2 regions of the Allobosea sp. FW305-C-101 genome follow, and region 2 is predicted to be linked to the other one. Evidence: predicted binding sites of a transcription regulator. Region 2 holds the regulator's gene; the other holds the start of a gene.
The links. Region 2 encodes PhoB, which activates phosphate uptake and scavenging genes when phosphate is short. Its sites were predicted from a motif close to TGTCATNNANCTGTCAT; they were not measured.

Region 1 (7,629 bases), 570 kb from region 2:
CTCGATGATCTCGGCCGAGGCGCCGCGATAATCGGTGCGGACCGAGACGATCGGCTCGTCGATGTTCGGATACTCGCGGACCGTCAGGCGGCCATAGGAGACGATACCGATCAGGATCACGAGGAGGCTCAGCACCGTCGAGAGGACGGGCCGACGGACGAAGAGTTCGAAGAGGCTCATGGCGCGATCCTAGAGCTGGCTCGTCTGGACGACCTTGTCCTTGATCGCGATGATCGCGCCGTCGCGCAGCCGCATCTGGCCGGCGGTGATGATCTGCATGTCGGGCGTCAGCCCGCGGACGATCTCGACCTTGCCCGGCAGGCGCTTGCCAAGCTCGACGGCGACCTTCTTCGCCTTGCCCTTGTCGACGACGTAGATGATCTTGCCGACCGCATCCGGCACCACGGCCATCTCCGGCACGACGATCGCCTTCTCGCGATAGTCCACGGTGATGGCCAGCCGGGCGAAGAGGCCGGGCTTCAGCGCGAGATCGGCATTGGGGATGTTGGCGCGCAGGCGGATCGCCCGGCCGTTGACGTCGACCACCGGGTCGATCGCGTAGATCTGGCCCTGGAATTTCCGGTCCGGAACCGCATCGACCTTCATCTGCACGGGCTGCCCGACCTTGAGGCGGCTCAGGAATATCTCGGGCACGCGGAAATCGATCTTGATCGGGTCGATGCTGGTCAGCGTGATCAATTGCTTGCCGACGGAGACATAGTCGCCGACGCCGACCGAGCGCAGGCCGACGACGCCGGTGAACGGCGCCACGATGGTCGACTGGGCGAGCTTGGCCTTGGCGAGCTGGACGCGAGCCTCGCTGGAGGCGAGCTTCGCCGCGGACTCGTCGAGCGCGACCTGCGTGCCCGAGCCGCGCGAGACCAGCCCCCTGAGCCGATCATTGGTATCGCGGGCAAGGCCGAGATCGGCCATCGCCTGCTTCAGCTCGGCATCGAGGATCGCCGTATCGAGCTTGACCAGCTCCTGCCCGGCCTTGACGCGCTCGCCTTCCTTGAAGCCGAGGAAGATGACGCGGCCGGCGATTTCCGGCGCGATGACAACGGATTCATCGGCGGCCAGCGTGCCGAGCGCCTCGACCTCCTCGCTCACGGTCGCCAGTTCGATGGACGCGACCTCGACAGGCACGCCGCGCGGCCCCGAGACCGCGCTCGCCTGCGCCTGCTGGGTGCCAGTGCGCTGGTTGCGGTAGGCATAATAGCCGCCGCCCGCGATGGCGGCGACGAGAACAAGAAGAACGAACCGCTTCATCAGGCTGGAGGCTCCGTTGCCGCCCATTGGTCTTAAATGGAACGAAAGGCGTTGCTAAGATGCCGGCGCGCCACAGCGGCACAAAAACAGCGGTTCTTGTGCCGATGCCGTATCGTTTCGGCCTCGCAGGCATCAATGCAAGATGCTTGCCGATAAGAGGCCCAACGTCACGGGCATCTCCGCCGCACACAGACATCCACGATCATCCTGCCGCTAAGCCGTGGATCGTCCAAGCGCATTCTGGAGACCTCACGAAACGTTGACCGGCTCTTGGACGTGCAAATCGCCCGTTTCGGGGCCCTTCACATCCTGTCACGCCGCTGTCATCCGTGGCCGCTAGGGCTCGCGGCGATCAAGACGCCTGACCCTCCGGCCTGACCGGGTGGGGACGCGCTCATGCCCGCATCGTGCCCGAGAACCAGTCCATGCTCCGCATCGAAGGCCTGACCAAGCGCTTTGGCGACAGGAACGCGGTCGACGCCGTCACGCTGACGGTGCCGAAGGGGGAGATGGTCGGCGTGATCGGCCCCTCCGGCGCCGGCAAGTCGACGCTGCTGCGCATGCTGAACCGCCTGACCGAGCCGACCTCCGGCCGGATCGTCTGCGAGGAGCAGGACGTCACCGGGCTGAAGGGCGCCTCGCTGCGCCGCTGGCGCCGCGACACGGCGATGATCTTCCAGCAGTTCAACCTCGTCGGCCGCCTCGACGTTCTAACCAATGTCCTGCTCGGCCGCCTGAACCATCGCTCGGCGGCGCTGACGCTGGTCAAGAGCTTCGCCGAGGACGACAAGATTCGCGCCATCGCGGCCCTCGAGCGTCTCGATATGGGCCATCTCCTGGCGCAGCGCGCCGAGACCCTCTCCGGCGGCCAGCAGCAGCGCGTCGCCATCGCCCGCGCCCTCGTCCAGGAGCCGCGCATCATCCTCGCAGACGAGCCGATCGCCTCGCTCGACCCGCGCAACACCCAGGTCGTCATGGACGCGCTGTTCCGCATCAATCGCGAGGACGGCATCACCGTGATGTGCAACCTGCACGACCTCGACATCGCCGCGAAATACTGTGACCGCCTGATCGGCATGTCCGCCGGCAAGGTCGTGTTCGACGACGTGCCGCAGGCGTTGACCCGCGAGATCGCGGCCGAACTCTACGGCATCGAGGCCAAGGATGCCGGCGCCGAGGCGCTGGATGCGCTCGACGCCATCGCCGCCTCCGAGGCGAAGCGCGCCCGCCAGAAGATCGCCTGATTTCCAGAGATCGCCGGACCGGCCTGATGGCCGTCGCCGCGAGAAGACCATCCCCGCCTACAACCAGGAGCACAAAGATGCTGACCCGTCGTCATACCCTCTCGCTCGCCGTCGCCGGCCTGGCGCTCGCCGCCGCTCCGGCATTCGCGCAGGACTGGAAGGCCAAGTATCCCGAGCTCGTCTTCGCGATCATCCCCTCCGAGAACGCTTCCGGCGTCACCGAGCGCTACACCCCCTTCGTGCAGTATCTCGCCAAGGAACTCGGCACCAAGGTCACCCTGCGTATCGCCAACGACTACGCCGCGATCATCGAGGGCCAGCGCACCGGCAACATCCACATCGCCTCCTACGGCCCGTCCTCCTTCGCCCGCGCCCGCATGACCGGCGCCAAGGTCGATGCCTTCGCCATCGAGACCAACCTGGACGGCACCAAGGGCTATCACTCGGTCTTCTACGTGAAGAAGGACTCGCCCTATCAGAAGGTCGAGGACCTCAAGGGCAAGAATCTCGGCCTCGTCGACCCGAACTCGACCTCGGGCAACAACGTCCCGCGCTTCGCGCTGAACGGCATGAAGATCGAGCCGGAAACCTTCTTCTCGAAGGTCGTCTATACCGGCAGCCACGAGAACGCGATCATCGCGCTCCAGCAGGGCACGGTCGATGTCGCCGCCAACTGGTGGAACGATGAGCAGGAATCGAACCTGCAGCGCATGGCCCGCAAGAACATGGCCAAGGCCGACGACTTCCGGATCATCTACAAGTCCGAGCAGATCGTGAACTCGCCGATGGCCTATCTCACCGACATGCCGGAGGAGCTGAAGGCCAAGATCCGCGACGCCGTCCTGAACCTCGCCACCAAGGACAAGGCCGCCTTCGACAAGATCTATGAAGGCAAGCAGGGCCCGCTCGTCGCCGTCGACAACAAGGCCTACGACCCGATCATCGAGCTGAACAAGTTCGTCGACGAGCTCCGCAAGAAGAAGTCGTCGTAATTCAGCCAGCCGTCATGCCCGGGCTCGACCCGGGCATCTCTCGCCAGAGATTCCAGGGCACTGCGCTTCGCTTCGTCCTGGGATGACACCCTTGTCCGGGATCGGCACCAGCCGATCCCGCGACCTCTCGGAAGCGCCTCTTCATGACCCTCGCGATCGACCGCAACGACCCTGCCATCCGGGCCCATGCCGAGGCCTATCGGCAGGCTTCATCCGCCAAGCGCCGGCAGGCCCTGATCGGCATCGCCGTCTTCATCGCCTGCGTGCTTCTCTCGGCGCGCGGCGCGGAAGTCGATCTCGCCAAGTTCTTCGAGAACGTTCACCGCTTTCCGAAGTATATCTTCGAGACGCTGCCGACGCTTAGGCTCGCCAGCCTCGGCGCCGACCTCTCCGAGTGGTACTGGGGCCTGAAGGGCTGGCTGAAGCTGCTCTGGCAGACCGTGCTCATCGCCTATGTCGGCACGATCCTCGGCGCCGCCGGCGCCTTCCTGTTCTGTTTCGCCGCCGCCGCCAATCTCGGCCGCGCCACCTGGCTGCGTTTCGCGGTGCGCCGCTATCTCGAATTCTGCCGCACCGTTCCCGAGATCGTCTTCGCGCTGATCTTCGTCATCGCCTTCGGCCTCGGCCCGCTGCCCGGCGTGCTCGCCATCGCGATCCACACCATGGGCGCGCTCGGCAAGCTCTTCTCGGAAGTCGTCGAGAACATCGACCTGAAGCCGGTTGACGGCGTTACCGCTGCCGGCGGAAGCTGGTGGCAGATCGTCCGCTTCGCGGTCGTCCCGCAGGTGCTCTCCAATTTCGCGAGCTACGCGCTGCTGCGCTTCGAGATCAATGTCCGCGGCGCCTCGATCATGGGCTTCGTCGGCGCCGGCGGCATCGGCCAGGACCTGATCGAGGCCATCCGCAAGTTCTACTTCACCGATGTCAGCGCCATCCTGCTGCTGATCATCGTCACAGTCATGCTGATCGACTACGCCACCGAGCGGCTGCGCCACGCCCTTCTCAGCCTGGAGCATGGCCGATGAGCCTCGCCCTTTCGACGGCCGAGCGCGCCGACATCCTGCGCCGCCACGACGCCGCGATCCGCGGCTCGCTCAGGACGAAGCTTGCGACGATCGGCACCATCGCCGCGCTCGCCGGCTTCTTCGTCTACGGGCTGACGACGCTCGAAACCTCGCTCTGGAAGATCTTGTCCGGCTTCGGCAATCTCAGCACCTTCGTCATGTTGATGCTGCCGCCCGATCCCGGCTCCTGGGCGCGCGCCATCATCTTCGTGAAGGCGCTGTTCGAGACCATCGCCATCGCCTTCCTCGGCACGGTTCTGGCGGCGATCCTGGCCCTGCCGCTTGGCTTCATCGCGGCGCGCAACGTTGTCGCCAACCGCATCGTGCACTTCTTCGCCCGTCGCTCGCTCGACACGGTGCGCGGCGTCGACGCCCTGATCTGGGCGCTGATCTGGGTGAATGTCGTCGGCCTCGGCCCCTTCGCCGGCATGCTCGCGATCATGACCAGCGATCTCGGCGCCTTCGGCAAGCTCTATTCCGAAGCCATTGAAGCAGCCGACCGGAAGCCGGTCGAGGGCGTATCCTCCGTCGGCGGCGGCAAGGCGCATGAGATCCGCTTCGGCCTGCTGCCGCAGGTGCTGCCGGTGATCGCGAGCCAGGTGCTCTACTATATCGAATCCAACACCCGCTCCTCGACGATCATCGGCATCGTCGGCGCCGGCGGCATCGGCCTCTATCTCGCCGAGACGATCCGCACGCTGGAATGGCAGCAGGTCTCCTTCCTGATCCTGCTGGTCCTCGCCGCGGTCTCGGCCATCGACTTCCTGTCGGGCAAGCTGCGCTTCGCGATCATCGGCCGCCGGGCGAGCTGAAAGCGACACCAGCCGTCATTCTCGGGCGCAGCGAAGCGAAGACCCGCGAAGCTCGTGCAGGATAAGGCGCCTTTCCGTCCTGGGATGCTCGGGTCAAGCCCGAGCATGACGGTGCCCTTCAATCCCCGAACGGCTCGATCACCATCTCCATACGCTCGGCAGCGAACACGCTGCTGACGAGATGCACCGGCGTCAGGTCCGGCAGCGCATCGACCGCCGTCGAGATCATCACGGCAGCCTCAGGCGCGATCTCCAACAGCTCGGCCTCACGCTCATCGGCAAGCCGCGCCGTCAATCGCGTCGACAGGCGCACGTAATCCGCGATGCCATAGATCTTGAAGGCGGCCGTGATCGAGCCCGCCGCCTCGCGATAGGCCTTGTCGAAATCCGGGAAACGCTCGACCGCAAGCCAATGCGTGCCGGTGCCCATCGGCACGCCATCCGCCAGGCTCACGCCCTGCACCTGCCAGAGCAGCGTCCCGGTCTTCAGCTTGAGCGCCGTGCAGGCGGCTGCCTCACCCACGACCACTTCGGCCGAGAGCATGCGGCTCGTGCCGGTGATGCCGAGCTTGCCCATGTTGGTGCGCATGCTGACGCGCCGGCCGATCGGATAGGGCAGACGCGGCGCCGTCACTTGCGTGCCGCGCCCGCGTGAGACCGTCACCAGCCCCTGCTCGGCGAGATGGCGGAAGGCCTGCCGCACCGTATGGCGATGCACGCCATAGCGCTCGGCCAGCGCGACCGAGGCCGGCAGCGTTTCGCCGAGCTTGTACTCGCCGCGCCCGATCGCATCCGCCAGTTGGTCGGCGATGCGTCGCCAGGCCGTGCCCCCGTCGCGCTCCGCCAGTGCCGTATCCGTCATCAAAATGTCGCCCAAAAAGTATAGACCTTTGCCATCAACTCCCCTAGCATAGTCTAGACATTCGGAACTGACCAGCGAGCCCGCGCCGATGACCCCAAGAACCCCGAGGCAAAGCTGGATGGCGACGCTGGCGCGCGCCTCCCGCAGCGAGATCGAAACCCTGCTCGGCGATCCGCCGGTCCATGACCTGCTCAAGGCGCCGGAGACCGGCACCGTGATGGTCGAGGGCCGCGCCGGCGGCGCCGGACGCCGCTTCAATCTCGGCGAAGCCACCGTGACCCGCTGCGTCATCCGCCTCTCCAACGGACGGATGGGCTTCTCCTATGCGCTCGGCCGCGACTGCCGGAAGGCACGGCTCGCCGCCCTGCTCGACGCCCGCCTGCAGGATGAAGCCGAAGGCAGCGGGTTGCATCAGGGCATCGCCACCCTCGCTGCGCAGCAGGCGGCGACCCGCGACCTCGCCTCGCGCAAGGCGGCGGCGACCAAGGTCGATTTCTTCACGCTGGTCAGGGGCTCGTGATGCCGGCTGAAACCATGATCGCTCCCGGCTTCTCCGACCCGGTCTTCCAGTCCCAGGCCGCCTTCCGGGCCCTGCTCGCCGCCCTCTCCGAGCCCGGCACACTCCAGCAGGTCGCGAGCGAAATCACGCCGCCGGAAGGCCTCGCCACCGCGACGGCCACCGCCTTGCTGACGCTTGCCGATTACGAAACCCCGGTCTGGTTGCCGGAAGCCCTGCGCAAGGGTCCGGCCGGCGCCTGGCTGCGCTTCCATTGTGCTGCCGCCCTCGTCGACGATCCCACCGAGGCCGCCTTCGCGGTCATCGACGGCGCGGCCGATGAGCCCAAGCTCTCTGCCTTCAACCTTGGCACGGACCAGTTCCCGGATCGCTCGACCACCGTGATCGTGCAGGTTTCAGGCCTCGAAGGCGGCGCCGCCATCGCCCTCGCCGGCCCTGGCATTCCCGGCTCACGCAGCATCGCGCCGCAGGGCCTGCGTCCCGGCTTCACCGATGAATTGCGCGAGAACGGCGCGCTCTATCCGCTCGGCGTCGATGTCCTGCTGGCGCATGGCGAGGGCCTGATCGGCCTGCCGCGCTCGACGCAAGTTCAGGAGGCCCGCTGATGTATGTCGCAGTGAAAGGCGGCGAGGCCGCTATCCTCGCCACGCATGACCTCGTCGCCGAGGCGCGCCGCGGCGATCCGGCCGTGCCGGAAATCTCCGTCGCCCAGATCCGCGAGCAGCAGGCTTTGGCCTGCGCCCGCGTGATGAACGAGGGCTCGCTCTACGACCAGGACCTCGCCGCGCTCGCGCTGAAGCAGTCGCAGGGCGACGTCATCGAGGCCGCCTTCCTGATGCGCGCCTATCGCACGACGCTGCCGCGTTTCG
Region 2 (7,629 bases):
GCGCGACGACCTGGGAGGTCGTGCGCCATGTGCTGGTGCCGCAGGCTGGCGTCTCGATCATCGGCGCGATCATGCTGGGGCTCGGCCGCGCGCTCGGCGAGACGATGGCCGTGACCTTCGTCGTCGGCAACGCCAACCGGCTCTCGGCCTCGATCCTCGATCCCGGCTCGACCATCGCCTCACGCATCGCCAACGAGTTCAACGAGGCGATGGGCCTGCAGCTCAACGCGCTGATCGCGCTCGGCTGCATCCTGTTCTTCGTCACCTTCGTCGTCCTCGTCATCGCGCGGCTGCTGGTCGCCCGCGTCAAGCGCTACTGAGGCTCATCTCCATGACCATGACGACCACGCCTCGCGAATTGCCGCATCAGCCCTGGGGCCGCGTGCGCCAAACCCGCCGCACGGCCGACCGGATGATGAAAATCATCGCCACCGGCTTCACCTTCACCGCCATCTTCGTGCTGTTCTGGATCCTCGGCATGCTCGTGGTGAAGGGCATCGGCGGCCTCTCGGTCGCGACCTTCACGGCGGTCACGCCCGGCCCCGGCAGCGAAGGGGGCGGCCTCGCCAACGCCATCGTCGGCTCCTTCGTGCTGACCTTCCTCGGCATCGCCATCGCCACGCCGATCGGCGTGCTCGCCGGGACCTGGCTCGCCGAATACGGTCGCAGCTCGAAGCTCGCCAACCTCATCCGCTTCATCAACGACATCCTGCTCTCGGCGCCGTCGATCCTGATCGGCCTGTTCGTCTACGTCATCCTGGTCGAGCCGTTCCGCGGCTATTCCGGCTGGGCCGGCGGTGTCGCGCTCGGCATCATCGCGATCCCGGTGATCGTGCGCACCACCGAGGACATGCTGAACCTCGTGCCCGGCCCGCTGCGTGAGGCTGGCGCCGCGCTCGGCGCGCCGCCCTCCGTCGTCATCACCTCGGTGACCTGGCGCGCGGCCAAGGCCGGCATGGTCACCGGTATCCTGCTGGCGCTCGCCCGCATCGCCGGCGAGACCGCGCCGCTGCTCTTCACCGCGCTCAACAACAATTTCTGGTTCTCGCCGACGCTGGTCGGCGGCGTCTCCAACCTGCCGGTGACGATCTACCAGTTCGCCTCCGCCCCTTACGAGAACTGGCAGCAGCTCGCCTGGGCCGGCTCGCTCATCATCACCGTCTCGATCCTCGTGCTCTCGATCGTTGCCCGGCGTATCGTCGCCGGCAGCAAGTGAGCCTGAAACCAACCCGGTCGCGACCGACCTTGAGGACCTAAGTCGATGCTTTCGACCCTTGAACTCTCCCCCCAGTCGCTCGATGCCGAGGCGCCCGTCCGGATCGCGGTGAAGCACCTCGATTTCTACTACGGCGAGCACAAGGCGCTGAAGAACATCAATCTCGATTTCCGTGACCGGCATGTCACGGCGCTGATCGGCCCGTCGGGCTGCGGCAAGTCGACCCTGCTGCGCATCTTCAATCGCATCTACTCGCTCTATCCGGAGCAGCGCGCGGAAGGGCAGATCATGCTCGACGGCCGCAACATCATCTCGAACGACGTCGACGTGAACGAGTTGCGCTCGCGCGTCGGCATGGTCTTCCAGAAGCCGACGCCCTTCCCGATGTCGATCTACGACAACGTCGCCTTCGGCATCCGCCTCTACGAGAAGCCGCCGAAGTCGGAGCTCGACGATCGCGTCGAGGGCGCCCTGCGCCGCGCCGCGCTCTGGGACGAGGTCAAGGACAAGCTGAAGAGCTCCGGCATGGGCCTCTCCGGCGGCCAGCAGCAGCGCCTGTGCATCGCGCGCACCATCGCGCAGAAGCCGGAAGTGATCCTGTTCGACGAGCCGACCTCGGCGCTCGACCCGATCTCGACCGGCAAGATCGAGGACCTGCTGGAGCAGCTCAAGAGCGATTTCACCATCGCCATCGTCACGCATAACATGCAGCAGGCCGCGCGCATCTCGCAGTACACGGCCTTCATGTATCTCGGCGAGGTCATAGAGTTCGCGCCGACCAACACGATCTTCATGAACCCCGCCAAGAAGCAGACCCAGGACTACGTCACCGGCCGTTTCGGCTAAGCGGCGACGAGGAGGACACCCCTATGACCGACCACATCGTCCGCTCCTACGACACCGACCTTGAAGGCATCCGCCGCAGCCTCGCCGAAATGGGCGGCATGGCCGAGCGCATGCTGGGCGATTCCACGGTGGCGCTCGTTCGCCGCGATACCGCGCTCGCCCAGAAGATCATCTCGGCCGACCAGCGCCTCGACAATCTCCAGCGCGAGGTCGAGGAGAAGGCCGTGCTCACCATCGCCCGGCGCCAGCCGCTGGCGCAGGACCTGCGCGAGCTGATCTCGGCGATCCGCCTCGCCTCCGATATCGAGCGGGTCGGCGATCTCGCCAAGAACATCGCCAAGCGCGCCGTCGCGATCGCCGGGCAGTTCCAGCCGCCGCATCGCGCGGTCGTCGGCCTCGAGCATATCAGCCGCCTCGTGCAGGCCCAGCTCAAGGACGTGCTCGACGCCTATGCCGCGACCAACGAGCAGAAGGCGCTCGAGGTCTGGAAGCGCGACGACGAGATCGACGCGCTCTACACCTCGCTGTTCCGCGAACTCCTGACCTATATGATGGAGGATCCGCGCAACATCACCTTCTGCACGCATCTCCTGTTCTGCGCCAAGAACATCGAGCGCATCGGCGACCACACCACCAATATCGCCGAGACCATCCACTACCTCGTCACCGGCGACTCGCTCGATGCGAACCGCCCCAAGCTCGACACGACCAATATCGAGGTCGAAGCGGTGACGGGAAACTAAGGTCAAAGCCGACATGGCCGCACGTATCCTGATCGTCGAGGACGAGGAGCCGCTGACCCTGCTGCTGCGCTACAACCTCGAAGCCGAGGGCTTCGAGGTCGACAGCGTCGCGCGCGGGGACGATGCGGAATTGCATCTGCGCGATCACACGCCCGATCTCGTCCTGCTCGACTGGATGCTGCCGGGCCTGTCCGGCATCGAGCTTTGCCGGCGCCTGCGCTCGCGGCGCGACACCGAGCGCGTGCCGATCATCATGCTGACGGCGCGCGGCGAGGAGACCGAGCGAGTGCGTGGCCTTGCGACCGGTGCCGACGATTACGTCGTGAAGCCGTTCTCGCTGCCGGAGCTGATCGCGCGCATCCAGGCGCTGTTGCGCCGGGCGAAGCCCGGCCATGTCGCGGGGCTGCTGGCGGCCGGCGATCTCGAACTCGACCGCACGACGCGGCGCGTCCGCCGCGCGGGCAGCGAACTCCATCTCGGCCCGACCGAGTTCCGTTTGCTGGAGTTCCTGATGCAGGCGCCGGGCCGGGTCTATTCCCGTGCCCAGTTGCTCGATGCCGTCTGGGGCCGCGACGTCTATATCGACGAGCGCACGGTCGACGTCCATGTCGGGCGGCTGCGCAAGGCGATCACGCCGGGCGATGCGAAGGACCCGCTGCGCACGGTGCGCGGTGCCGGCTATGCCTTCGACGAGACCTTCGCGCGAGGCGGCGCTGCATAAACCTCAGGCGTCGGGGCCGCCCTCGATATCGCCGGCCCATGCCAGCGCCCTGTCATAGTCCTCGGGCTTGAAGGCGCGGACCTTGACGAAGGGGATCGCCGGATCGAGCAGATCGATGAAGCCGGCGAGCCAGCCCTTGTTCGTGATCACGGCTTCCTTGGGGAAGCGCTTGAGTTCCCAGAGCTTGCCGATGCTGTAGCGCGCGTCCTTCCAGGCGGCGGTGAGCGTCAGGTCGGTAAAGTCGGAGAGATCGACAAGCACGCCGATCTTCTCGTGGCGAGCGAGCTTCGTGTCGATATCGGCCATGATCGCGTCGACATCCTCCCCGGTCAGCGTCTGCATCAGACGATAGGCTGCGACATGATCCGGCGCGGGCAGAATGGTCAGCATGGCTCCTCCTTGCCAACGACAACGCACGGAGGAAGAGGAGGTTTCGCCAGCCGGTCAGGCGGGTTGGACAGGTGCTCGCGTGGCGGCGTCGAATTGGGCGGCTTCTGATTTCAGCCAAGCGATGAAGGCGTCGAGCCCGGGGCGCGGCGGCTGGTCGAGCGGGCGCGTCAGCCAGCAGCCGATCGCGCTGGTGAAGCCGAGGCCCAGCGGATTGACCAGCGCACCCGAAACCAGTTCGTCGGCGACATAGCAGCGTGGCGCCAGCGCGAAGCCCAAGCCGGCGACGGCGGCGCTGGTGATCACCGAATAATAGCCGTAGCGCACGGTGTGCTCGGGCACCGCGCCGCGCAGGTCATGCGCCTCGGTGAACTCGGCCCAGAAGGTCGGCATCTGGTAATGCTGGAGCAGGGTCGCCTTCTGGATGTCGGCGGCGCGGCGGAAACCGCCCATGCGCTCGATCAGGCTGGGCGCGGCGACCAGCGCGACATCGCGGCCGAAGAGATAATGCGCCTCCTTGCCGGGCCAGGGCTCGACGCCATGGGCGATCTCGATATCCGGCTCCTCGGTCTCGCTCTCGCTGACATAGTTGGTGAACTGCACGTCGACGCCGGGATGGGCCTCGGCAAACGCAGGGAAGCGGGCCATCAGCCAGCGCTCGCCGGCGATCGCGACCATATGCAGGCGGATCGGCCGGGCGATGGCGTTGCGCTCCACCAGACGCCGCGCGCCGCGCTCCATCTGCTCCAGCGCCGCCTCGGCATAGGGCAGGTAGATCGCTCCGGCCTCGGTGAGCTTGAGCCCGAGAGGGCTGCGGTCGAACAGCACGGCGCCGAGATGGTGCTCCAGCGAGAGGATCTGCTTGGAGACCGCGCTCTGGGTCAGGTTGACCGACTGGGCGGCACGCGCGGTCGAGCCGAGCCTTGCGACGGTGGCGAAGGCCCTGAGCGCGGTCGATGACGGAGGGGGCCGGCCGGCCGCCATGGGGTATTCCTTTTTGGACTATCGCGGCGGAGATCGTTTCGTTTGCCGGTGTCTCGGTCAAGAGGCCATTCTTCCCGCAGGGGAGAACGACATCATGAACCAGACGACCCGTCTCTGGGGCGGCCGCTTCCGCAAGCAGCCGGACCCGCGCCTGATGAAGCTGTCGAGTGCGGCTGGCGAGCATGCCCGGCTGGTGCCGCAGGATGTCGCGGGCGGCAAGGCCCATGCGGCCGAGCTCGGGCGCGCCGGCCTGCTGACGGCCCAGGAACTCGAGACCATCCTGGCCGCGCTCGACGGGATCGCCCGCGACACCGTCGAGGGGCGGATCGCTCCCGGGCCGGACGACGAGGACGTCCATACCTTCATCGAGCGCATCCTGACCGAACGCATCGGCCCGACCGGGGCGAAGCTCCGCGCCGGGCGCTCGCGCAACGACCAGGCGGCGAACAATCTCAAGCTCTATCTGCGGGGCAAGTCGCGCACGCTCGCCGGGATGCTGGCGGAGCTGCTCACCGCGATCGCCGACCAGGCCGAAGAGCATGCGGCCTCGGTCTGCCCCGGCTTCACCCATCTCCAGAGCGCCCAGCCCGTCACCTTCGGCCATTGGCTGATGGCGCATGGCCAGGTGCTGATGCGCGACGCCTCGCGCCTGACCGACTGGGAGAAGCGCTCGGGCCAGTCCCCGCTCGGGGCGGCGGCGCTCGCGGGCTCGGCGATCACGTTGAACCCGGAACTCAGCGCCAAGGCGCTCGGCTATGACGGGCCGTTCGAGAATTCGGTCGATGCGGTCGGCGCGCGCGACCATGTCGCGGAGTTCCTGTTCGTCGCGGCGATGCTGGCGACGAACCTGTCGCGGCTCGCCGAGGAGGTGACGCTGTGGACCTCCCGGCAATTCGCCTGGGTGACGCTGGACGACGCCTTCGCGACGGGCTCCTCGATCATGCCGCAGAAGAAGAACCCGGATATCGCCGAGATCTCGCGCGGCCGGGCGGCGCGGCTGGCCGGTGACCTCGTCACCATGCTCGGCGCGCTGAAGGGGCTGCCGCTGTCCTATAATCGCGACCTCGCCGAGGACAAGCGCACGGGTTTCGACGCCGTCGACGTGCTGGAAGAGGTGCTGCCGGCCTTTGCCGGGCTGATCGCCAGCATGAGCGCCGACCCCGCGATCATGCGGGCGCAGGCCGGCTCCGGCTTCGCGCTGGCGACCGAAGTCGCGGATCATCTGGCGCGCAACGGCGTGCCCTTCGCCGAGGCGCATGAGATCACCGGTGCGCTGGTGCGTTATTGCGAGGAGATGGGCCGCGAGCTTGAATCGCTCGATGCCGTCGATCTCCGGGCTGTCGATCCCCGGCTCGATGCCGGCGTGCTCGACCAGTTGACGCTCGATGCCGCGGTCGCCGCGCGCAGCGGCCGTGGCGGCACGGCGCCGGAGCGGGTGCGCGAGCAGATCTCACGCTTCCGCGGCAAGCTCGCCGATCTCGAAACCTGGAGCCGGGAGGGCGGGCGATGAGCGACGCGACATCTTCGATCAGCAGCCGCGATCTCGCGGCGGTCTCGCAGCTCAGGATCGTGCCACGGCGCTTCTACGGGCGCTGGTTCGCTTCCGCCGTCATCCTCGCGATCCTCGCCTGGATCGTGATGGCCTTCGTCGAGGGCGACATCGCCTGGCCGGTGGTACGGCAGTTCTTCACGGCGCCGGCGATTATCGCGGGCCTCGGCAACACGCTGATCATGACGGCCTGCGCGATGACGCTCGGCATCGTGCTCGGGGTCGTCTTCGCGATCATGTACATGTCGCCGAACCCGGTGCTGCGCAGCGTCGCGCTGTTCTACATCTGGTTCTTCCGCGGCACGCCGCTGCTGCTTCAGCTCCTGATCTGGTTCAACCTGGCGCTGGTCTTCCCGACCATCGGCATTCCCGGCCTGTTCTCCTGGCGCACGATCGACATCATCGGGCCGTTCATGGCGACGCTGCTCGGGCTCGGCATGAACCAGGGCGCCTATACCGCCGAGGTGGTGCGCGGCGGCATCCTCTCCGTCGATACCGGGCAGACCGAGGCCGCCAAGTCGATCGGCATGACGCGGCTGACGACGCTGCGCCGAATCGTGCTGCCGCAGGCGATGCGCGTCATCATCCCGCCGGTCGGCAACGAGGTGATCAGCATGGTCAAGCTGACCTCGGTCGCCAGCGTGATCCAGTATGCCGAGATCCTGCGCAACGCGCAGACCATCTACTACGCCAATGCGCGCGTCATCGAGTTGCTGATCGTCGCGGCCGGCTGGTACCTGCTCGTGGTCACGATCTTGCAGGTCGGACAGTATTTCCTCGAACGCCATTTCTCGAAGGGGCGGGGAGGGCGGCGCGTCAAACGCGCGGCGGTGCAGGAGGACGCGGCATGAGCGCGGTCGAGACCCAGGCCAAGGCCGACAGCGCGATCGTCACGATCGCCAATGTCAGCAAGCTCTTCGGCGACCTGAAGGCGCTGAACAACGTCTCGCTCTCGATCGAGCCCGGCACGGTCCAGTGCATCATCGGGCCGTCGGGCTCGGGCAAGTCGACGCTGCTGCGCTGCATCAACCAGCTCGAGAAGATCGACCAGGGCGCGATCCGCGTCGATGGCGAGCTGATCGGCTATCGCCGCGTCGGCGACGAATTGCACGAACTGACCGATGTCGAGATCGCGCGCCAGCGCCTCGCCACCGGCATGGTGTTCCAGCGCTTCAACCTGTTC

Region 1: a site for PhoB is predicted at 1,580-1,596, ahead of phnC (phosphonate ABC transporter ATP-binding protein). Genes of this name have one in related genera too.

The regions. Positions count from the first base shown of each region.
Region 1 is NZ_JBYSYT010000002.1:917,604-925,232, forward strand. Features, by position in the region: gene AC3WMA_RS11830 (efflux RND transporter permease subunit) at 1-180, opposite strand, end outside; gene AC3WMA_RS11835 (efflux RND transporter periplasmic adaptor subunit) at 190-1,269, opposite strand; gene phnC (phosphonate ABC transporter ATP-binding protein) at 1,695-2,513, shown strand; gene phnD (phosphonate ABC transporter substrate-binding protein) at 2,591-3,505, shown strand; gene phnE (phosphonate ABC transporter, permease protein PhnE) at 3,649-4,530, shown strand; gene phnE (phosphonate ABC transporter, permease protein PhnE) at 4,527-5,381, shown strand; gene phnF (phosphonate metabolism transcriptional regulator PhnF) at 5,500-6,243, opposite strand; gene phnG (phosphonate C-P lyase system protein PhnG) at 6,332-6,763, shown strand; gene phnH (phosphonate C-P lyase system protein PhnH) at 6,763-7,365, shown strand; gene AC3WMA_RS11875 (carbon-phosphorus lyase complex subunit) at 7,365-7,629, shown strand, end outside.
Region 2 is NZ_JBYSYT010000002.1:352,122-359,750, reverse strand. Features, by position in the region: gene pstC (phosphate ABC transporter permease subunit PstC) at 1-320, shown strand, start outside; gene pstA (phosphate ABC transporter permease PstA) at 332-1,216, shown strand; gene pstB (phosphate ABC transporter ATP-binding protein PstB) at 1,262-2,062, shown strand; gene phoU (phosphate signaling complex protein PhoU) at 2,086-2,805, shown strand; gene phoB (phosphate regulon transcriptional regulator PhoB) at 2,819-3,526, shown strand; gene AC3WMA_RS09230 (SpoIIAA family protein) at 3,530-3,916, opposite strand; gene AC3WMA_RS09225 (LysR family transcriptional regulator) at 3,971-4,897, opposite strand; gene argH (argininosuccinate lyase) at 4,992-6,407, shown strand; gene AC3WMA_RS09215 (amino acid ABC transporter permease) at 6,404-7,297, shown strand; gene AC3WMA_RS09210 (amino acid ABC transporter ATP-binding protein) at 7,294-7,629, shown strand, end outside.